DNA from 3 places in the Propionispora hippei DSM 15287 genome. Region 1 is predicted to be linked to each of the others. Evidence: riboswitches for the same ligand, from Rfam matches in the RefSeq annotation. Region 1 holds a riboswitch; each other region holds the start of a gene.

What was found. Region 1 has a riboswitch for cobalamin ahead of F3H20_RS05410 (TonB-dependent receptor). Riboswitches for the same ligand answer to the same signal wherever they lie in the genome.
Region 2: another riboswitch for cobalamin. It lies ahead of F3H20_RS17020 (PepSY-associated TM helix domain-containing protein); the one in region 1 lies ahead of F3H20_RS05410 (TonB-dependent receptor).
Region 3: another riboswitch for cobalamin. It lies ahead of cobI (precorrin-2 C(20)-methyltransferase); the one in region 1 lies ahead of F3H20_RS05410 (TonB-dependent receptor).

Annotation. Positions count from the first base shown of each region.
Region 1 covers NZ_FQZD01000007.1:193,391-201,128, reverse strand. Annotated here, with positions in the region: gene F3H20_RS05420 (sigma 54-interacting transcriptional regulator) at 1-1,899, opposite strand, end outside; gene F3H20_RS05415 (ABC transporter ATP-binding protein) at 2,157-3,908, opposite strand; cobalamin riboswitch at 4,284-4,466, shown strand; gene F3H20_RS05410 (TonB-dependent receptor) at 4,618-5,679, shown strand; gene F3H20_RS05405 (TonB-dependent receptor) at 5,725-6,843, shown strand; gene F3H20_RS05400 (PepSY-associated TM helix domain-containing protein) at 6,865-7,738, shown strand, end outside.
Region 2 covers NZ_FQZD01000042.1:24,382-32,119, reverse strand. Annotated here, with positions in the region: gene F3H20_RS17030 (N-acetylmuramoyl-L-alanine amidase) at 1-195, opposite strand, end outside; gene F3H20_RS17025 (transglycosylase domain-containing protein) at 348-1,151, shown strand; gene F3H20_RS17020 (PepSY-associated TM helix domain-containing protein) at 1,260-2,594, opposite strand; cobalamin riboswitch at 2,715-2,888, opposite strand; gene rpsI (30S ribosomal protein S9) at 3,050-3,442, opposite strand; gene rplM (50S ribosomal protein L13) at 3,466-3,906, opposite strand; gene F3H20_RS17005 (PTS system mannose/fructose/sorbose family transporter subunit IID) at 4,218-5,051, opposite strand; gene F3H20_RS17000 (PTS mannose/fructose/sorbose/N-acetylgalactosamine transporter subunit IIC) at 5,068-5,874, opposite strand; gene F3H20_RS16995 (PTS system mannose/fructose/N-acetylgalactosamine-transporter subunit IIB) at 5,918-6,421, opposite strand; gene F3H20_RS16990 (PTS sugar transporter subunit IIA) at 6,424-6,861, opposite strand; gene F3H20_RS16985 (BglG family transcription antiterminator) at 7,228-7,738, shown strand, end outside.
Region 3 covers NZ_FQZD01000030.1:36,785-44,522, reverse strand. Annotated here, with positions in the region: gene F3H20_RS14700 (ABC transporter ATP-binding protein) at 1-623, opposite strand, end outside; gene F3H20_RS14695 (ABC transporter ATP-binding protein) at 620-1,441, opposite strand; gene F3H20_RS14690 (FecCD family ABC transporter permease) at 1,442-2,470, opposite strand; gene F3H20_RS14685 (ABC transporter substrate-binding protein) at 2,460-3,431, opposite strand; gene cobI (precorrin-2 C(20)-methyltransferase) at 3,462-4,160, opposite strand; cobalamin riboswitch at 4,265-4,446, opposite strand; gene cobO (cob(I)yrinic acid a,c-diamide adenosyltransferase) at 4,587-5,117, opposite strand; gene F3H20_RS14670 (energy transducer TonB) at 5,199-5,954, opposite strand; gene F3H20_RS14665 (ExbD/TolR family protein) at 5,960-6,379, opposite strand; gene F3H20_RS14660 (MotA/TolQ/ExbB proton channel family protein) at 6,366-6,992, opposite strand; gene F3H20_RS14655 (nitrogenase component 1) at 7,017-7,738, opposite strand, start outside.

The DNA.
Region 1 (7,738 bases):
TATGCCATGGTTGATTTCCTGCACAGACTGGATAATCTTATCCAGAATATCCTTGGGGCTGACTTCCAGCGGCATATCCACCGCCACCATATTGTCATAGCCCAGCAGTTTTTGCACTACGTTCACCATAGAACTGGCTGTACTGTTGCCATGCATGGCCACAATAATAAAAATTTGCCCGCTTTGATCCACTTCATGGACCGAACTTAACAACAGTGTAAAATACTCCAGTTCCTCCTTGGGTATCGCCACATGATAATTATCCTCGATTAACGCCTTTATTTCCAGCGCCAGCTTGTATTCATCGGGATAATCCCGCACAGCGCTTACCACATTGGTATATTGCAAGGTCTGATTGCTTTCCAGACGGCGCAGCAAAGCACTGAGATGCAAACTCAGCGCATACAGAAACCGGTCCTGATAATCCCGTTTCAGCCGCTGTTTGGCCAACTGCTGGATTTCTTCAGCCAGTTCCAGCAATTTACGGTCTACAATTTTTAATATTCTTTGCCTGGTGCTCAAGTGGGTATTAAATTTGTTGTAGAAGGACTTAATATGGAGGTTGATATCGGCCATGATAAAATTCTGGATCAGTTCGTCCTGCACGCCTTCCGCTTTCAGCATAGCGGCTTTGCCTTCGATAATCTTGTACAAATTGAACGGCGGTTCATAAGGGTCGTCTTCCACCAGCACCTTATATTCCTGATGACTGACGATAATTTCTTCCTCAATGTGTTTGTCCAGTTCAAGCATTTCCTGGCGCCTGGCCCCCAGGGTCAGCAAGCCGCTCTTAAAATGTTCCGGCAATGATTTAAAATCAATCTCAATATAGTTTTTATTAATCCCGTTCACAAACGCTTTGGCACAAACTAACTGGATGTTGGATTTCAATTGCCCGATATTGCCGAAAGATACGCTGGCAATCAGCGCTTTGACCGCCTCCGACGTAATCCTGATCGGCTTATTCACCCGGTGCGCCTCATTGGTCAGCAGGAATTTCAGGATATCCACCTGCTCCCGGACGGGACGCTCCTGCAGAGGAGGAATGGTAATTACGATCGGGATGCGACGAATGAATGTTTTGATTAATGACGAGGTATGTTCTTCGGTTGTCGCGCCAATGATGAGCACCCTGGCCCGGCGCTTGCGGTCGGTTTCGCCCAGCCGGTTATACGTGCCGGTATCCATAAAGTAAAAAATCATTTCCTGGCCTTCCGGCGGCAGACGGTGAATTTCATCGAGAAACAAAATCCCGCCGTTTGCTTCTTCAACCATCCCTTTTTTATCGGCGTCGGCGCCGGTAAAGGCTCCTTTCACATGACCGAAAATATGCGATACCAACAGTTGCGGATTATTATAGTAATCGGCACAGTTAAATACCTTAAACGGCGCGTTTTCCTTAAGGCGTTCACAAAATTTCCCGTAATTGTACATCATATTGACAAACAGGGTCTTTCCGACGCCGGTTTGCCCGACAATTAAAGTATGCAGTCCGTTGGGCGGGTAAAGGATGGCCGCCTTGGCCTGTTCCACCTGGCCCTTTAAGCTGCCGTTTACGCCGATCAAATGTTTAAAGGGGTTTTTCTCCAAAAAGACATCTTCGTTCTCGTCAAGCAGTTCTTTCAGGCTGCTTACTTCAACCGGTTCCGGCCCCAGCTTTTTTCCGCACAAACGCTCCAGCGTCTCTTTATCGAAATACAAGACCGGTCTGCCTTTAATCTTAATAATCCTGCCCATTTTAAATAATACGTTCAGTTCCATACTGACATTGTTCCGTAAAATGCCCAGCCGTTCCGAAATAGCGGCTGCGTCCACGCCGGCCTCGCCTAACAGTTGCTCCAGAGTATACTCGTTTGACTGTTCGCAAATATACTCATAAATTTTTTCAATTCGCTTCACAAGATTTCACTTCCCTTCCGATAAGCAAGCTAACTCCCTTTTCCGTTCGCACTACGCAAAACAGGCAAATAAAAGTAAAGTTTACAAGTTTTGCAATATTTTTATTGTAATACTTATAAGCAACTTACCGCAAGATGCGTCAAAATAAAAAATCCGGCAATTGCAAAGAGGACTGTTTCAACCCTATATTGAAACAGTCCTTTTCTTTCTCTATGCCTTTCTTTACTTCCGTTGCAGCCGGCCAAATTCCGGTCATATCAGTCCGGCTGCAACTCATCCAATCCTTCAAACTGCATATTGTAATACTTGGCGTACAGACCGTTTCTCGCCAGCAACTCCTCGTGATTGCCCCGCTCCTGAATTCCGTTCTGATTGATAACGATGATCTCGTCAGCATTGCGGATGGTGCTCAGACGATGGGCCACTACAATGGTCGTCCGGCCCTTGGAGAGCTTTTCCAACGAAGCCTGAATATAGCGTTCGCTTTCATTATCCAGGGCAGACGTAGCCTCATCGAGAATAAGGATGGATGGATTTTTCAAAAATACCCGGGCGATCGCCAGTCTTTGTTTCTGTCCGCCCGACAGACGGGTACCCCGTTCACCCACATAGCTGTCATAACCCTCTGGAAGACTGATGATAAAATCGTGAATGTTGGCATGTTTGGCCGCCTCCATGATTTCCGCTTCCGTCGCCTCGGGCCGGCCATAGGCGATATTCTCCCGAATCGAACCGGCAAACATATAGACATCCTGCTGTACAATGCCAATGGCACTGCGCAGCGATTTCAACGTAACGTCCCGCACATCCTTGCCGTCAATCAACACAGCACCGCCGCTGACATCGTAAAAACGTGGCAGAATGGAACAAAGCGTTGTCTTGCCGCCGCCTGACGGTCCCACCAATGCGACTGTTTTGCCGGCTTCAATAGAAATATTCACATCGTCAAGCACTTGTGAGTTTTGATTATAGTGAAACGATACGTTCTTATACTCAATATTTCCCTTCACTTCCCCCAGCGGCATGGCATGGGGCTTCTCCAAAATCTCCGGCGTGGTGTGAATGACCTCTAAAAACCGCTTAAACCCGGAATAGCCCCGTTGAAACTGCTCGGTAAAGTTGATCAGCACATCAATGGGATTCATAAAAATCCCGATATACAAGGCATACACCGCCAGGTCGGACCCCCGCAATGCTCCCTCGGCCACAAAGTAGCCACCGCTGACTAAAACCGCTGTATAAAGCAGACCCTGAAACAGTCCATTGCCGGCTTGAAAGGTTCCCATAATCTGATAGCTGCTGATTTTCGAATCCAAAAACTGTTCATTGCTGTCACAGAACTTCTCCCGCTCCAAATCCTCGTTAGCAAAGGATTTAACCACCCGGATGCCGGCCAGGCTGTCCTGTACCCTCGCATTGACGCCGGCAATCTTTTTCCGGTTATCCATAAACACGGCCTTCATCCGGCGATTCTTATAGATACTGAAAACAATCATCAATCCGGTGACAACAGCCAGAATCAAGGTCATCTTAACGTTTAGAAAAAGCAGCAGGGCAAAAGAACCGATGATTTTCAGACTGCAGATAAACAGGTTCTCCGGTCCATGATGAGCCAGCTCGGAAATATCAAACAGGTCGGATACCAGCTTGGACATCATCTCCCCGGTATTGTTACGGTCATAGTAGGAAAAGGACAGCCGCTGGTAGTGGTCGAATAAATCCTGCCGCATGTCGCTTTCCATGTGGGCGCCCATAATATGGCCCCAGGTGGTAATATAATACTGACATGCATACCGGATACCATACAGAAAAAACATACCGGCAGCGATCCAGCCCAGAATCGGCAAAATTTCCGCCGCGCTGCGGACAAACACGTAATGAGTCAGATAATACAGAATCTGGGGAAAGGCAATATCAACCAATGCCACCCCGGACGCACATGCCAGATCGATAAAGAAAATTCGCCGGTATGGCTTATAATACTGAATAAAACTGGACCAAATCGACATAGTTACCTCCATTGTACACAAACTAAGCAGCGCTCGAGACCGGCAGCAGGTCCCGTAAAAAGCGCTTTCAGGGAACATTCCGTGTAGTTGAAAAACACCCCTTGTCTCCATCTTACCATATTCCTCTAGGCAAGCGCAAAAAGAGACAGAATTTCCCCTCAAAACAAATAAGAACCGCCTGTCTTCCGGCGAACGGTTTCTTGCCATTATTCCATCTGTCAACTCTTCTGAACACTATCCTGATGTGGCAAATGCCACGGGTCCTGCATTTCGTTTTATCCAAACCGGCCTAAGATCATAGCAAATTTTGTCGAAAATACATTGACAACAGGAAAACCAACTGATACGATAACCCATAGTAAAGATTGAAAAAATTTCATATGGTTTGAAACAGGTGTCCGAAAGGACTTAATAGGGAAGTCTGATGTAAGGTCAGCGCGGTCCCGCCACTGTATCAGGGAGCAAATTCGCAATTATGTCACTGGGGCTACAGCCTTGGGAAGGCGCGAAGGAGCTATGAACTGGAGCCAGGAGAACTGCCTGTTTAGCAATCACCGTTTGACCTGCGAGCGATGGGAAGGGGATTTACTTATTGTGAATATGAACAATGAGCTTTTTCTTTGCATGGGAAAAGCTCTTTTTTATTTGCTTCCGGTCAGAGGTATGGTTGCTTTTATTTCAAAATTGACAGAGGAGCGAAAAAGACACCATGTATTCTACTACAAAAAAATCAGGGATTATGCTGCTGGCCTGTATGGCAATAGCCACATCGGTACAAGCAGCTCCGCCGGAAACAGCTTCGCCAGAGACGGTGGCAACAGAAAGCAACCGGGAGGCGGAAGGAAAAGCAACAGAGTCAGACCAAATTCCCGAATATACCTTCGACGACTTTATCGTTACAGCAACCAGAGTCGCCAAAAGACTTAAAGATGTACCGGCCAACGTGACGGTTATTACCGCTGAGGATTTAAAGAAACGCAATATTTTCAGTTTACGGGAAGCCTTGCAAAATGAAGTCGGCCTGTATGTGAAACCTACGGCAGAAGTGAAGGATGCCCTGTCAATACGTGGCTTTGGCAGCGGCAATATTCTTGTCTTGTACAACGGCCAACAGATAAATACCTCTTTTGACGGCAGTGTAGCCTGGGATTCCTTCCCCATCAGCGACGTGGAAAGAATCGAGATTGTCCGGGGCGCCGGTTCCTCGCTCTACGGCGGACATGCAGTTGCCGGCGTCATCAACATCATTACCAAAAAGCCGGCTCCGGCCAGCGGTGAAGTAAAGACCGATCTGACCCTGTCAACAGGCAGCAACAATACCTGGCAGCGGGGAATTAGAATTGGCGGCAGCACCAACGATAAGCTTTCCTTCAATACCGGTTATGAAAAGCGTTCTACAGACGGCTATTCCGGTTACTACGTTACACCTGGTAAGACTATAGGTACTCCCACCCTAAATGTAACACTCCCCAAACTTGGCAACGGGACCTATCTACTTGGCGGTCGCGGCGAAAAAAGCAAGCTAAGCGAAAATTACTTTCTTGACCTGAATTACCTGCTGGATACCACTAAAACCCTGTCCTACTCATACATGCATAACAACTACCAATATGCCTATCACAACCCTTTCACCTACGCTTATGACGGCAGCGGCAATCCTCTCTTCTACGGTACTATCCGGACTCAGGACAATACCTATGTGACCTTATCCCCTTCCGCTTATCTGGGCTATGTTGGCGAAAGAGAGCAGGACCTTCACAGACTGAAATAAGAAGACACAGAGAATAAGATCACTGTCGGGCTGGGTCTGTCCGATGTGACGAAAGAGGGCTACAGTCAAGCCGGTTCCTCCGCCAACTCAATCAACTGGACAGGCAGCGGCACCTTAGCGATGTATCCCAGTAAAAACTATAATCTGGATGCCCAAAAAACCTGGGATTTCAACCGCCATACCATCGTCTCCGGCTTTAGCTGGATAAAAGAAAAAATGACTTACAGTTCTTACGCGCTGAGTCACTGGCGCGACTGGAGCACCGTGGGAGCTTTAACCACCCAAAGCGAAGGTTCCACCAACTCCTGGGCCGTTTTCACTCAGGATGAATATGCCGCTTCCGACCGCTGGACCATGTATACCGGCTTGCGCCTGGATCAGTACAATAAAGAAGGCGGCTACTGCTTAGTCAGTGGCAGCAAACAGGATTATCCCTCTGCCGAATTCACCGAGCTAAGTCCGAAACTAGCCTTCGAATATGCCCAGAACGACCGCACCAAGTACTACGCCAGTTACGGTCATTCCTTCAATCCCCCGACAATCTATAAGTTATACCGCCGGGCTGGCACTGACATGAGTTCCATACAAGCCAATCCCGATCTAAAGCCGGAGACCTCAAACACCTTTGAAATCGGCATGAAGCAGCAAATGGATCAGAAAACCTCACTGGGTGTCACCCTGTTCCATGTGAAAACGGAAGATAAAATAGTTTCAGCAATCAAAAATTCGGTAAAGGCTTACTATAACTTAGACAGCGGAACTGCCAAAGGTATCGAATTTGAACTGAAGAGCAAAATGACGCCAACCTGGTCTTCCTATCTTAACTATACCTTTGAAAGCGGTGAAAATACGTCCAGCGGCCAAACGACCCGCAACTGGGATATTCCCAAGCATTTGCTGCACGCTGGCGTGGAATATAGCAAAAATAAAGTGAACTGGCTAACCGATGCGCAATATGTCAGTGAACGGCAAAGCCCGGATCTGTCTACCGGCGAATATAATTCCGAAGATGCCTTTTTTGTGATAAATACTTCGCTGAATTATAAACTGAACGACCAGGCTACCCTTCAGTTCGGCATCCAGAATCTGTTTAATCGTAAGTTCTATGCAACAGAAGCCACCAGCGGCAGAACCTATAGTCTAAGCATGAATTATTCCCTCTAACCGCATCGGAGATATAAAATTATGAAATATGTTTACCGTATCCATCGCTGGACCAGTTTGATTTGCGCCCTCTTATTCCTGCTGCTCTGCCTGACAGGACTGCCGCTTTTATTCAAAGAGGAAATCAACGAATGGAATCAACTTCGGCCGCCGGAAAATCCGCAGCCCTTGAGCTATGCCACCCTTTGGCAGGGGCTGGAACAAGGCATTCAGACCATACAGGCAGACTATCCGCAAAAAACGATCAAAACCATTTCCGCTAAGGCCGATAAAGGCGATCTTATCTTTCGTCTCCAGGACCTGGAGGATAAAAAACATCCCTCAGCAGCTAATACAGCAAAAGAAGTACAGCTTGCCTATCATGTGCAGACACAGACTTTTACCGATCAAAGCACCCTCTCACTAAAATATCCTGCTCTGCAAGATTGCCTGCAATTACTCAGCTCGTTGCACGTACGTTTAGGGTTAGGCAGGGAAGGAATGCTCTTTTTAGGCTTTTTCTGCCTGCTAAGCTGCCTGTCTCTTTTATCAGGCTGTTGGCTTTATGCCCCTCCCCTAAGAAAACTGGCAGCGGGCATGCTCAGGAATCACTCCCGCCGCATTTTCTGGTCCGACTGGCATAAACTCACAGGGCTGGCAGCCGGGATGTGGGCTCTGGTATTATGCCTGAGCGGGGTGATGATCGTCCTATTTTCTTTAGGCTACAGCTCCTATCTCACTGCAGCACGCAGTGAAGCAGCGCAGCAGCTACCGGCTTACAGTCAAAACCAGGTAACCGTGCCACCCTGGACAGCACTGCAAACGGCCAGTCAGGCCCTAGACAACGAAGCTGTCATTTTTCTCAAAATGCCGGAACCGAAGAGCAATCTATATACCCTTTATATCAAGCCGCTAG
Region 2 (7,738 bases), on a different contig from region 1:
ACCGCTGGCGCCGGTATCAATACCGCCATGCCCCGGATCTATGGCGATCTGCCTTCCCCGCAAACTTTCCAGGCTGACATTTTCCAGCGAATCGGCCGCTAAAAAACGGATAGCCAAATAATTAAGCACCAACACAGCCGCACCAAACAGCAAAAACGGCTGCCAGTTTTTCCGCTTTAAGGACAAAATCCACATGCTCATCCTCCATCCCCAATAACCCGCCAGTTCTCCCTATCATCATACTCACCGGGGCGTCGGGCTATGCGTAGTTTAGCCACATATGGTCAAAAAGGCCCTGGTGGAGTAAAATAATAACAGAAACCTATCTTTAAGAAGTAGGAGGATATATGCGCAAAGGTCGATTTTTACTATTTCTTCTGATTCTGTTCCTGGCCTCCTTCTGGTGGGCCGGCGGCGCCAGCGTGGTTTCCGTCCTGCCGTCAACAAAAGGATTGGTCTCCGAACAGGTATCACAGCAGGTATCACAAATGAAGGATGCCGCCATGACAGCCGACGCACCGGGACTATGGCGCAGACTATACCGGCTGGCGGCATTGAAAAGCGCCGTCCGCGATAAACTGGATACAACGGGCTATGTCCCGCTCAATCAGATTCCCCTTACCATGCAGCAAGCCATCATTGCCGTGGAGGACAACCGGTTTTACCAGCATGTAGGACTTGATGTGGAGGGAATTCTGCGGGCCACGCTGGTTAATATGCAGGCCGGTGCCATTGCTGAAGGGGGTAGCACCATCACCCAGCAATTGGTGAAGAATCTCTTTCTTTCCCACGAGCAGACTATGGGTCGCAAGCTGGAGGAAGCGCTCCTGTCATTAGATCTGGAGCTTCGCTACTCAAAGGATGAAATTCTGGAAATGTATCTGAACACCATTTACTTCGGTTCAGGCAATTACGGTATCGGTCAGGCCAGCCAGGAGTATTTCGGTAAAAAGCCGGCTGAACTGAATCTGGCCGAATGCAGCATGCTGGCCGGCTTGCCAAATGCCCCCTCGCTTAATTCGCCATACGTCAATTTCGCGGCAGCCAAGAAAAGGCAGGCCATTGTCTTAAACGCCATGGTCAAACACAATTACCTCGGGCCGGATACAGCCCAGGAAGCCAAACTGCAACCCATTGTTCTGGCAAAATAGAAAAATGATGCCGGTATTATTCTTAAAGCTGGAATCAGTGTAATATCACTGTTCCCAGCTTTTTTCTGTTTACCTATATAAATCTGATTGAAAAGTTTACAATAAGTATCAACTATGTGTTACTTGGGAATTTCTTTCCCGCCACAAAAAAATGCTTAGCAAGGCTACAGCCAGCCAGGCAAGGGTGCCGGCAAATTCCCCCACTGTTCCGTATAAGGGAAGAAACAAGCCCAGCAGACTTAAGCCGGCCAAAATACCCGGCCATTTCCAGGTTGCTGCCGTCGGCCGGTTGAGCGATGGCGTGGCAACAGAAGAGCGTTCTATTTTTTCACCTTTCCTGAGCCACCCCAGCAGACCGGATAGAATAACAAAAATGAGCGCTATATCCAGAAGGGCCCATAGAATCTTTAAAATAAGCAGTTCGTGATTGTGGATGTGCAGTTTCAACATATAGCCGGCAAAAAACAAATAATCCGGTAAAGGTTTTGTGAAATATTGCGGCTCCATACCTTTTTTGTCCGGGATAAAAACAAGCTGCCCCAAAAAATCCAGCGGATTCTCTGTCGCCGGTGTAATGTAGAAAACATAAGCCGGCGGCGACTGCCTTCTATCCGGTAAATCAAGCGAAAGGATCACATCGTCAGGAAAGGTTTCCATTACAAAAGATTTGGCTTCAGCCAGGGAAAGATGTTTTCCCGCCGCCGGAGCTGACTGCCAATAGTCCTGGGCCGCCGTCTTTGAATCCTGAATATACAAACCGTAGCTGAGTGAAAAAACAACAATAACAACGCCGCTAAAACATAAAATAATTGCCCAAACAGCCGTTACAATGCCCAAAAACTTGTGCCAGCTAAACCACCGCTCCCGCCAACTGCGGTTGCCAATCAGGGCAAAGGGGCTTCGTTTCATAAACGGCCCGTAAAGCACGCAGCCGGACACAACCGAGACCAGGCTCAAAAAGCACATGAAACCTAAAAACACCATCCCGCCCTTGCCCATGCCAAGATACATATGCAGACGATGCATCTCATGCATGAATTCGGCCAGCCAGGGGTATTTTATTTTCTCCTGGTGCCAGGGCTGCAGGGTATGGTCTGACGGATAATAGGCAAGCTGCTCGCCACCCATGCTTAACCGGGCAGCGACCGGCTTGTTGCTGTCCTTGTCCTGAACCCGAAATAGTATTCTTCCCTCATCGGGCTGGACCGAAATACTTCGTATCGACTTGCCGGAATAGCCTTCCTTCACTAATCTTTCCCCAGCGTCTACTTCCCTCCAAATTTGCCTGTAATCTGAGGCGGGATGCATATTTTCTTTATCCAAAAGATTAAAGTCATGGATTTCCGTCTTAAATAATAACGGCAGCCCCGTAAGGCAAAGCAATAGAAAGAACAGCAGGCAAATGAAACCAATCCAGCGGTGAATTTTATACCAATAACGCATAGTTTTTCCTCCTGAATTGAAAATAAAAAAGAGCCTTTTCCGCACACATATGCAAAGAAAAAGGCTCATGCAAAAACCGCAAGCAAACCAAATCCCCCTCCCCATCTCTCGCAGGTCATAGCGGCGATTGTTGAACAGGCAGTTCTCCTGACTCAGGTTCCTCATCGGCTCACACCTTCCCAGAAATATATCCAGTGGCATCTTGTGAGCGACTCCCCTTACAGTGGCGGGACCGTGCCGGCTTGTACCGGCTTCTCTATTAAGCGCAATTGCACCTGTTCCAAATCTGTTATTTTTCTCGCTTACTATACTGCACTTTTGGGGAAATGTCAATTGGTACTTTATTAAGTATTCTTTATGCAGTCAAATTGTTGAAAAATAATAGCTTAACTTATTCGGTAAATAGAAAAAGACCCGCACCAACCAGAGTTGATGCGGGTCCTGCTTTGAATAAATTAACGTTTCGAGAACTGCGATGCTTTACGGGCTTTCTTAAGACCGTATTTGCGGCGTTCTTTTTCACGGGGGTCACGAGTCAGGAAGCCGGCCTGTTTCAAAGACGGGCGGTACTCGAGATCCACTCTAAGTAAAGCACGGGAAATGCCGTGGCGAATGGCGCCTGCCTGTCCGGAAGGACCGCCACCCTCTACCTTAGCCAATACATCATACTTACCAATCGTTTCGGTAAGATTTAATGGCTGTTTTACAATCAGTTCAAGAGTTTTTAAACCAAAATATTCAACAAGCGGACGGCCGTTGATAATTACATTGCCTTCTCCCGGAACCAGACGAACTCTGGCAACCGAAGTTTTTCTGCGGCCTGTGCCGTAGTAGCTAACTAATGCCATACTCATGTTCCTCCTTTCCGGTATTATCTAATATCAAGTTCCAGTACTTCCGGTTGCTGAGCGGCATGCGGATGATCAGCACCTTTGTACACGTTCAATTTGCGGTACATTTGACGTCCCAGGCTATTTTTCGGCAGCATGCCTTTAATAGCGATTTCCAGAACTCTTTCCGGCTTCTCAGCCAGCATTTTTCCGGCAGTAGTGAAGGTAGTACCTCCTGGATAACCGGAATGACGGAAATATGTTTTTTGGATCAATTTTTTACCAGTAAACGCTACCTTAGCTGCGTTTACTATGATGACATGATCTCCTGTATCAACATGCGGAGTAAAAGTCGGTTTATGTTTTCCGCGAAGAATTTTGGCTACTTCAGCGGCTAATCTACCTACAGTCTTGCCTTCAGCATCTACAACATACCATTTACGTTCTACGTTGGCTGCGTTTGCCATAAATGTTGTTTTCATAGTATCCCTCCTTGTTGCAAAAGTTACGGGTTGGTTAGATTCTGAACCTGAATTCCGGGGCTAATGGAATACATGGCATAAATCTCATAAAAACATTTTAATCAATCTGACTGGTAAAGTCAAGGATTATCGAGGGATAATTTGCATTTTTTATCAGGAATGCTCTATCTTTTTTATAAATTGGAAACTTAATACGATTCCGACAGGAAAACCTGTTAAGGCTTCCCAGTGCAACAAGTCTTTGAGCGGCTTTCGCCATCGAAAGCCGCTCAAAGATGAAACTCCCCTCAGGATGCCCCACAAGTGCTTATTTATACAAATATATTAAAGAAACCACCGACAACGCCGATTACAACCATCAGCAGAATGATTCGGACCGAGGTCCATTTCTTTTGCAGCAAACCATATACACCCATCGTAGCGGCCAGCGGCAGAATATGGGGCAAGATCGCGTCGAACAGGCTTTTCTGCAACGAGAACTCCGCCCCTGAAGTGACGACAGTCAGACCGCAGGTCACCTTAACATAGTTTACGATCAGTCCGCCCATAACCATGCAGCCCATGATCGAAGCACCCTTGAGCAGCTTATTCAGTATGCCGCGCTCGAGGAAATCCATGATGGCATCACTGCCCGCATGATAGCCAAACATGAAGTTTCCTACGGAGATAATGTACGTAATGGCGAACATCACCACTGCGTAAATCACTGCGCCCCATATATTTCCGTCCCCGGAACGGGTAATATCAATACACAATGCCAGTAATATCGGAATCAGAACGCCCTGATAGATGGTATCGCCTATGCCCGCCAACGGACCCATCAAGGAGGTTTTTATATTGGTGATGAACTCATTTGGAATATCCTTGCCCATCGCCTTTTCCTCTTCCAGTGAAATGGCCAGGCCGAGAATACAAGAGCCAAACTCAGGATGGACGTTAAAAAACTCCATTTGGCGCGTCATCAGATCAATCTGCTTTTCTTTATTATTCGGATACAGATATTTCACAACCGGGAGGAATGTATGGGCACACGCCATACCCATCATACGTTCATAATTATAGCAGGTTTGAACCCAAGTTTCCCAAATCAGGGCGGCTCGGATCAGAGCGTTTTTTGGAATTAGCTTCTGTTCGTTGTTAACCATGCTGTCCCACCTCTCTTCAATCATCGTCCGGATCGTAGTCCGGATCATAGTTCTTGGAGGATGCACCACCAGCCGATGCCGCCGCCGGAGTCATATTACCAGTTACCTGAATATAGAGGATCGCCCCCAACAGTCCAAGGATACCCTGCTCAATCAAGGTCAGCCCGGAAACTGTAGCAATCATAAAGCCCAGGAACAGGAAGATGCGCGCCTCACCTTTGAAGATATACTGCAGAGTAATCGCAATACCAAGTGCAGGCATCAACCCGCCGATAATCTGGAAGATTTGCAGCGGCTTTCCTGCACACATTTCAATGAAGGACTGAATATAATTTGCACCGAAGTATGCCGCAAGTGTACAGGGAATAACACATATTACAGCGGAGAAGATCTGCGGGAGGATGACATTTGACAGGTATAGTCGATTAAACTTCCCCTCCGCAACCCACCGGTCACCCAAGTGAACGAAAACAGAGTCAATGGTCATACGCAAATACCATACAATCGTACCCAATAGTCCCAGCGGAACCGCAATCGCCAGTGCCGTGTTTGCATCGAGATGACCGGTGATTGCATACGCAGTACCCAGAACACCGGCCAGTGCCATATCTGCAGGCATCGAACCACCGGCGGAAATAAAGCCCAAATACACCAGATTGATTGTGCCGCCAACGACAGCACCGGTAACCGGATCGCCAAGGATCCAACCGGTTAGGAATCCGCAAACCAACGGCCTTTGCAATGTCCATAAACCCACAAAGGGCAGATTGGCTTCGGCCAGCCAGTACAGGATGCCGCACAGAATTGCCGTCATTAAAGTCATAGCTTCCTCATCCTTCCTTCTTGCTTTTTTTTCTCACAAACTCTTACAACCCAAAGTTTTCCTTAGCTTTTTTGAGCGCACCGTCAATTTCGACGACACTCTGCTCAGGAACAAGTTGATAGTACACACGTACGCCAGCGTTCTTGAGTTCCTCACAGGCCACCACCTCGTCCGGACTGAGCGCAACGTTGTTGATGAATGGCTTCCGCTCGCCGCGGATACCGGCACCTCCCAGATTCACCTCCTTCAGCGGAACACCTGCCTTGACCAACCGGTTGAAGGTAATCGGGGTCTTGGCCAGGATAATGATCCGTTCGTCCTCCACACCGGGAACCATCAGCTTTTCCGCCGCCTTTTCAACACCATAGACAATCACCTTGGTGCCGACCGGTGCCAGTGCCTTAACCACCCGCACATTGAAGGTGTCCTGTACAACCTCGTCGTCCACAATCATGATGCGATTACCTCGCATTGTCGGCGTCCATGCCGTCACCACTTCGCCATGAATCAGGCGGTCGTCTACGCGAGCCAATACCACATTTCTCATCCTTAGTCCTCCTCCTCTTCTTCTGTCGAGTCCTCCAAAATTTTCCCAACATCTGCAAAACTTCCCTCTGCCGCTGCAATTGCGGCGTCACAGATATCTTGTGCCGTTACATTCTCCCCGTCACGCATCATCAAAGCAGTCATGAGCATCGCGAGGTTGATTCCCGTAATGTGGAATATCTGATGCTCACGTGTCAACGACACAACTGCGTTAAACGGAGAGCCATGCATGAGCTCGCTCATAAAAATGATATTTTCAGAGCCATGCTGTTCGATCTCATCCTGCAGTTTTTCGGTCAAATTGGTCACCGATTGCTCGGGATATAGGCTATGAGCAGCTATATTCTTCTGCGGCCCAAGCAGCATCTGAACCGTATTCAGCATACCCTTGGACTGTTCTCCGTGTGATACCAAAACAACACGGAACTTGGGACTGTTCATCAGCGAATCATCCTTTCCTTGGCTATTTCGTGTAGCATGGCTTATGTCGCTATCATCATATCATGGCTGCCTGAACGAATTGCACAAAGATATTGCGGTTAAATCCCGAAATTTACATCGCTCACAATCACGCACTTTCCTTCCATAAACCCAAAGAAACTTGTAATCATTTTTCGCAATTCTTGCTGTATTCCGATTTTTGCGTTTTCGTCATTGTGCGCAAAAAACCAAATCCAACGATTACACTTTTAATGATATACTTACTGTATATAATAATACTTAACTATGATGTAGCGTAATCTGATGAAACTATTGTTTGCCTGAAGCCTCGGTTTGCTCATTGTTATAGGAAAGTAGGGTACATTTATGTTGAATTTGCGAAAACTTGAAATTATTTTGGAGCTCTGTGAAAATGCCGAAAGCTGGGTTACCGCATCTCACTTTGCCAAAAAGCAGCAGGTCAGCTTGCGCACCATTCAAAATGATATCAAGCAGATAAAAAATGAACTCACAGCTGCATCCTGTGTAGAATTTCAAGCGGCCCCCCGCAAGGGATGCCGCATCACCATCACCGACGATGCAGCATTCCCCGCATTCAAGGATTTCTACTATAAGCAGTTCACATCCTCATCCATGTACCAAAACGGCAGAATCAATCAGATTCTGCTACTGCTTTTAGAACAGCACCGCGCGATGTCCCTGTATGATCTCGAAAACCAGATATATGTTTCACACTCGACCTTACTCAACGATTTGAAGTATGTAGCGGAGATTCTCGAAAAATATGGTCTTGAGCTTTTGCGCAGTTCCAATAAGGTGATGATCGACGGCAGTGAGGTGAACAAGCGGTTGTGCATTCTGGATCAGAATCTGGTGA
Region 3 (7,738 bases), on a different contig from region 1:
CCTTTATCGACAATGGCTACCCGGCTGCATAAATGCTCGGCCTCCTCAATATAATGGGTGGTCAGCAGCACGGTAATTCCCTCTTCATTCATCCGCCGGATTAAATCCCATAACCGGCGCCTTACCTGCGGGTCCAGACCTACTGTCGGTTCATCCAAGAACAGTACCTGCGGCCGGTGCAGCAAGGCGCGGGCGATCATCAGGCGTCGCTTCATCCCGCCGGAAAACTTACCGACCGGATCCTTGGCCCGATCGTCCAGCTCCACATATTCCAGCAGGCTTGTAATCCTTTGCCGCCGTTCAGCCTTGTCCATATGGTGCAGTCTGCCGTGCAGTTCAAGATTTTCCTCGGCTGTAAGCTCGTTGTCCAAATTGAAAAACTGCGGCACTACACCGATCAGCGACTTTATTTTTTGTTCGTCCTCCGGCAGGGAAAACCCGGCAATCCGTACGCTTCCGGCGGTAGCTCTGGTCAGCATGGTCAAAATGCGGATGGTCGTCGTTTTTCCCGCACCGTTAGGGCCTAAGAGACCAAAGGTCTCTCCTTTTTGAATGGTAACGGTCAGGCGATCAATGACCGTCCTGTCACCAAATCGTTTGACCAATTCTTTCAGTTCTATCATGTAGTTGTGTCCACCTTACTTTCCCCAGCCTCTTTCTGTTTTGACACGCCCTGCATAACAAACAAAGGGCGCCGTCCGGTATCCCGCAGAACTTCGGCTTCCACCCGAAACACTTCCCGCAGCACGCCGGCTGTGACCGTTGCCGACGCCGGCCCGGCACTCAAAATCTGCCCCTCTTGCAGTACAACGGCAAAGTCGGCGTACCGTACAGCCTGGTTGATATCGTGCAGGACCATAACAACCGTCATAGCACTGTTTTGATTCAGGCCGGACACCAGTTCCAGCACCTCAATCTGGTGGCAAATATCCAGATAAGTGGTCGGCTCATCCAGGAGCAGCACCTCCGGACGCTGGGCCAGGGCCATGGCAATCCAGGCGCGCTGACGCTCACCGCCGGACAAGGTGCTAAGCAGCCGGTCGGCAAACATTATCATCCCTGTTTCCGCCAGCGACTGCTCCACAACCGCCCTGTCCTCAGCCGAGCCGCCCTGCCACCAGCGACGATGCGGAAAGCGGCCATGCTCCACCAGATCACGGACAGTGATATCCGGCGGTGACTGGGGCGACTGCGGCAATATGGCCAGACTGCGGGCCAGCTCGCTATGGGACAGGGCGGCAATATCCCTGCCCTTAAAATATATTGCCCCCTGAGCCAGGGGCAGATTCTTGGAAAATGCCTTGAGCAGCGTGCTTTTACCGGAACCGTTAGGTCCGATGATGGCTGTGACCTTACCGGCCGGCAGCGTGACACTGACCTGTTTCAATATATTTTTCGCACCAAGCCGCACTGTGACGGCATCGGCGGCCAATATGCCCATCTACATTTCCCTCCTTAACAGGTAAAGAAAAAAGGGGGCGCCGGCGAAAGCCATGATAATGCCCACCGGAAGCTCCACCGGTGCCAGCATGATCCGGGCCAGGGTATCGCTCAGCATAACCACCCCCATACCCAGCAAAGCCGATGCGGGCAATAAAAAGCGGTAATCCGAACCGATCAGCAGCCTGGCTGCATGAGGTACGATAAGTCCGACAAAGCCGAGCAAGCCGGCGACACTGACGGCGCTGGCAGCCAGCAGTGCGGCCACCGCTGTCATGACGGTACGGGTCACTTCCACATCCAGTCCGAGGCCACGGGCCGTATCGTCGCCCAACTGCAGCAGATTCAGGCGGGCGGCCCCCAGATAGGCCAACAGGCTGCCCAACACCGTATAAGGCCAGATAACGGCCACATGGGGCCAACTGCGGGCCGATAAGCCTCCCACCATCCACATGAGCGCCCCATGCACCCGGTCACTGTAAAAAATCATCAAGGCGGAAATACCTGACCCTAAAAAGGCAGAAACCGCCACCCCGGCTAAGATCATCCGCACCGGCCGGATACCGCCCTTCCAGGCCAGGCTGTAGATGGCGGCAGCAGCCAGCATAGCCCCGATAAAGGCGCCCGGCGTAATCAGCGCTTCCAGCTCAGGATAGAGAATCATAACGGCCACTCCGGCCAACCCGGCACCGGCGGAAATCCCGATAATATGAGGATCAGCCAGCGGGTTGCGCATAACGGCCTGCAAAATTGCCCCTGCCACCGCCAGATTACAGCCTACCAAGGCTCCCACAATAGTGCGGGGCAGCCTGATGTTCCAAATGACCTGACTGTAAGCATCCGTTCCTTGATTGACAAGCGTGCGCCATACCCCGGCCGGGCTGATATATACGGCTCCCTTGACAATGCTGAGCAAAGCTCCGCCAAGGGCAATAACGACCAACAAGCCAAGCAGAAAAAAACGCTTGGCTTGCCTGGACCTGCTAAATCGTTCGTCTTTACCCAGAGAAATGACTTCCCTACTGTCCATTCTGTACCGCCCCTGGATAAGCAAGTTTTGCCATATACTCAATGGCTTCCGGATATTTAAGACCCGGATGCAGCAGGAACAGTTCCTGGGGTAAATAATACACCTTGTGTTGTTTAACCGCCGTCAGGCCTGCCCAGGCCGGATTGCTCTCCACATCGGCACGCATTCTTTTTTCAATCTCCGCCGTCTGACCCATGGTGGTCACCATGATCATATCAGGATTGGCTTCCACCAGCTTTTCCAGACTAAACGGAGCGGAATCGGGGTCGGCTCCCGCCATCGTTCCGGCTGCAATATTGGTCAATTTAAGTTCCTTAGCCACATTACCGGCAATACTATTTTCCAGTTCCACCGTAACCGATTTGGCAGTAGTATGTAAAATAGCCACTTTGACCGGCTGTTTAGGCAGGCTGCCCAGCAGCTTCTGTACCCGCCCGTCCATTTGGGCGGCAACTTCTTCGCCCTTTTGCGGCGTTCCGGCAATAGCCCCGAATAATTTCAGCTTGTCCAGAATGTCCTGGTAGGTTTTCAACCTTACCATAATATATGGAATATGGTTGCTTTCCAACAGAGGAATGAGTTTTTCATGAATGCCCTGATAGGCAATGACCAGATCGGGCTGCAACGCCGCAACCTGTTCCATGTTGATGTTATAGACATAACCTATTTCGGTTACCTGCTGGGCAGCGGCCGGGATGTCCCCATTCTTGGAACTGGGCCGCCCCACAGCCTTGCCGCCTACGGCATACAATACATCAAGAAAAGAAGGTGACAGCACCACAATTTTTTCCGGTTTATGCTCCAGCACTACGTCCCGGCCACTATCGTCCTTGATGGTCAGAAAAGCTTTACCGCCGGAACTGTCCTGACTAGCCGCCGGCGCTTTGCCACAGCCGGCCAGCAGGACTGCCAACAGGATAAATACCGTAAACATCCGCCAAACAGGCATTTTCGTTTTCAATGTAAACACCTCACTTATTGTTGGGTCCGCTTACCCCCGGCGCGACAGGATGGTGGACAGATAGTTTATCTTTCTGCCTTTCAGACTGTCCAGATCACAAATAACCTCTTCCTCCGGCAAACCACAGCGGCTGATCATCACTGCCTGGCCGGATAAATTATGTTGGTGCAGTTTATCAACTATGTCGTTTACATTCTTATATACTTTCATAAGCACCACATTATCCGTTACGGACAAAGCCTTGTCCACCTTATCCGGCGAAGCCGTTGCCGGAATAATGCTTAAGATATCATTGCCTTCCACCAGCGGATAGCCAAGTTTACTACCGATAGCGCAAAAGGCCGGCACGCCGGGTATAGTCTCAATCGGATAGCCACAATTCTCCAGTAAGCGGAACACATAAATATAAGTACTATAAAACATCGGATCACCCAAGGTAAGAAAAATCACCTTTTTCCCGGCTTTCAACAAATCGACAATCACATTTTTGTTGTACTCCCACGCTTCAGACAGGGTATCACTGTCCGATACCATCGGAAATACCAGTTTTACAATTTGCACATTTTCTTTTACATATGGGGCAGCGATGGAAAGGGCCACACTGTCCTCTTTTTTTTCCGTCTTCGGCGCAATAATAACATCTGCCTCCCGGATGACGGAAACTGCCTTTAAGGTTAGTAATTCAGGATCTCCCGGGCCCACGCCAATACCATAAAATATACCTGCCATGCCTATCTCCTGCTTTCTTTGTTAAAAAATAAAAACCGGCCTAAATCAGCCGGGAACACGCACATCTCGTGTATAATCCCCTTCCCCATCGCTCGTAGGTAAAAACGGTGACTGTCAAACAGGCAGTTCTCCTGGCTCTGGTTCATCACGCCCTCAACCTTCCCAGAACCATAGTTCCAGTGGCATATTTTGAGGTTGCTCCCCATTACAGTGGCGGGACCGCGCCGGAATAAAACCGGACTTCCCTATTAAGCCCTAGTGCTCTGCCAACTTTGGAACTGAAAAATAATGGCGGGACGAAATTTTGGCCGTCAGCAATTTCTGCTTTCAAGGTTGGTAGAGCACTACGGGCACCTGTTTCATCGGTATGTAGTTGCAAACAGCTTTATAGTACCACATTTCTTGGGAATAGGTCAATCGAACCGGCTAAAACTCCACCCCTTTTTGCGCCTTGATACCCGCCTTATAAGGATGCTTTACTTCTTTCATTTCGGTAACCAAATCGGCCGTCTCAATAATTTTCGGCCGGGCATTGCGGCCGGTCAATACTACGTGTACCAGGTCCGGTTTATGAGAAATCAGTTGCAGAGCCGCTTCTTCGCTGATCAGGTCCATACCGATAGCATAGTTAATCTCGTCCAAAACCACCATATCCCATCGACCGGAAGCCAATTCCTCGCCTGCCGCCTGCATCGCTTCAGCCGCCGCCTGTTTATGTTCTTCCATCATGCTTTCCGACGAACCTCGGACAAAGCCCTCGCCCATCTGCCGGATCACCAGATTAGGGCCCAGCTTTTCCGCTGCCTTTAATTCGCCATACTCCCAGCCGCCTTTTATAAATTGCAGGATGAGCACCCGCATTCCCTGTCCCCAGGCCCGCAATGCCATCCCTAAGGCAGCAGTCGTCTTGCCCTTGCCATTCCCTGTATGCACAATAACTAAACCCTTGTTGTTCATATTCATACTGTTACCTCAATCTGTTTTTGACACTTACTTTTTCATTATAGCACAGAATATAATTTAAATTGGCGTGTAACTCTATTTGCGCAAATTAAATACGACATCGCGCGTTGGATAACTCACAAAAGCCTGCCCGGTGCTGCGATACTTTGCCGGAGTAAAGCGCCATTTTTTCACCCCGGCCACTGCCGCCGCATCCAAATCGGTGTAGCCGCTGGAAACCGCCACTTCTACCGTTCCCGGCAAACCGTCGGTTAAAATTTGAATCCGCACCCTCACTGTGCCTTGCCGTCCTTCCTCGCGAGCCGTCATTGGGTAGGACGGCTCGGGTGAAGAAACGATGCTGGGTGGAATAATCCCTCCCGGCACGGCAGAACCGGAGCCCTGACCGGCCCCGTTGCTGCTGCCTGCACCGCTGCCTGACTGGCTGCCCTGGCCGGACTCCGTGCCAGTTCCAATGCCGCCGCCAGTTCCACCGCCACTGCTATTACCGGCGGAATACCCCTGGCTGCCACTTACTCCGCTCATCAGATGAACTTTTCTCGTCACTTTTTGCGGTAATGGGTTAGATAAATTGGCTTGGTAAGCTTCATTATCACGGCTTTCATCCGGCGAAAACTCATCGTTGTTATCGGTCATTTGATCCAGCGACCCCAGCGCCATGCCTCCTCCGCCACCGCCCCCATCCTCAGCCAGTTCTAATTCCAGATAAGGCTCCGGTTCAACTTCCTTTACCTGAGTCAGGGGAAACAGCCAGCTAAACACGGCAATCACCAGGCCATGGAACAGCAAAGACACAAGCGCAGCCTTCCGTCCCCGGGTTAATGTATACACTGACCTCATCCCCCTGCTCCGGCTTTTTCCACAGCCACCACCACACGCTGTGCCCCGCCACTTTTCAGCGTATCCAAAACAGCGATCACTTGACCATAGGGTAGATTTCGGTCGGCCTGCAATAGAATAACCATATTTCCCTGCCGGCGGACGATTTCCTGTTTTATCCGCTGCTGCAGCAATTCCAGCGGGATCGCTTCTTCACCGAACTGAATCTGTCCATTTTCAGTTACGGTTACAATCACCTTCTCGCCGGTATCAGCCGTTGCCGTTGCCGCCTGCGGCAAAGCGACAGGCAGGCTGCGCTGCTCAACCATATATAAGGTGCTCATCATAAAAAATACTAAAAGAAAAAAGATAATATCAATCATGGGAATAATCATCAACTTAGGCTGGCTTTCACTGCGAAGATTACGAAGCTTCATAATCCCGGTTCCTTTCCAGCACCAGCAGGCAAATCTCTTCCATGGCCGTCACAATTCCGTCCAGACGATGGTTAAAATAACTGTATGCCAGCATCGCCACGGTAGCTACGCAAAGCCCGGTGGCCGTGGCAACCAGTGCCTCGCCCACACCACCGGTAATGGCCAGCGGCTGGCCGTTTTTAATATTAAGAACACTGAACGAACCGATCATGCCGATTACCGTTCCCAGCAAGCCCAATAGCGGGGCAATCGTTACAATGGTATCCAAAAGGCGCAAATGCTTGCGCAGTTGATTGGCCAGCAGGGATGCTTCTCCCTCCAGGACACTTTCCAGATGCCGGCTCTTGCCTTGCTCGCACTGTAATCCTTTTTCGGCCAACCGCGCTACAAAGCCGCCATTTTCCCGGCACAAACGAAGAGCATCACTTACCTCACCTGTTTGCAGCACTCTTTGAAAGTCCCGGGTAAACCGTTCCGGCTTATCCGCTACCGCCCGGTAGAATAAAAACCGCTCCACAGCAATTCCGATAACAGTCAAAGAGCACAATAACAGCAAATACATAACCGGTCCGCCTTTCTGAAACAGCAGCAGACTCTCTCTGATAGATTCCATGACACTCTCTCCCTTCTCCATTTATTACATAACATATTGTTTTTTCTTACCGGCCGAGGAATGGCCGCCGCTGTCCATATATTGCTGCCAAAGATTCTTTACCCAATAAGCGGCTCCCCTTAATCCCATAAAGGGCTGCCGGGGCGCTTCTTCCTCATCAAATACCGGCCGGGCAATCGTTTGACAGCAGGCCAGGCTGACGCCGCGCTGCTGTGCCAAGGCTTCTTCATAGCTACTGGCCAGCAAAAAACCGTTTTCCAGTTTATTCAGACGACCGGCTAACCAGGCTCCAGAAAAAGCCAGTGAAGGCTCCTCGGCGGTTTTCCAGACATTGGCCCTTCCTGTTTGCTGCAGCACCATTAACGAACCAACCTTACCCCATTCGGTTCGCAAGGCACTGGCTACCGCTTCGCCGACCAAGCCGGGAGCACTGATCAGACCGCTCGGAAAATACAGGCTGCCCCAGTTCTTTTCCCAGCGCTTCACCTGTTGGCGCATTGTTCGCCAGACCGCATTGGCTTCCTTCCCGACTGCCTGATGACTTCGCTCACCCATCCACATAACCTGGCCAATAGCCCGAAGCCACCCCAGCGACCCTTCGACACCGTAAGGCAAAAGCGGCAGCGACAAGTAAGGAATGCCATACTCTGTTTGCAATTGTTTGGCCAAAGCCAAGCCTAATTCGGGATGTACCACCAGATTCATTTCGGCCTGCGTCATAACGGAAATTTCCTGCCAGGTACTGC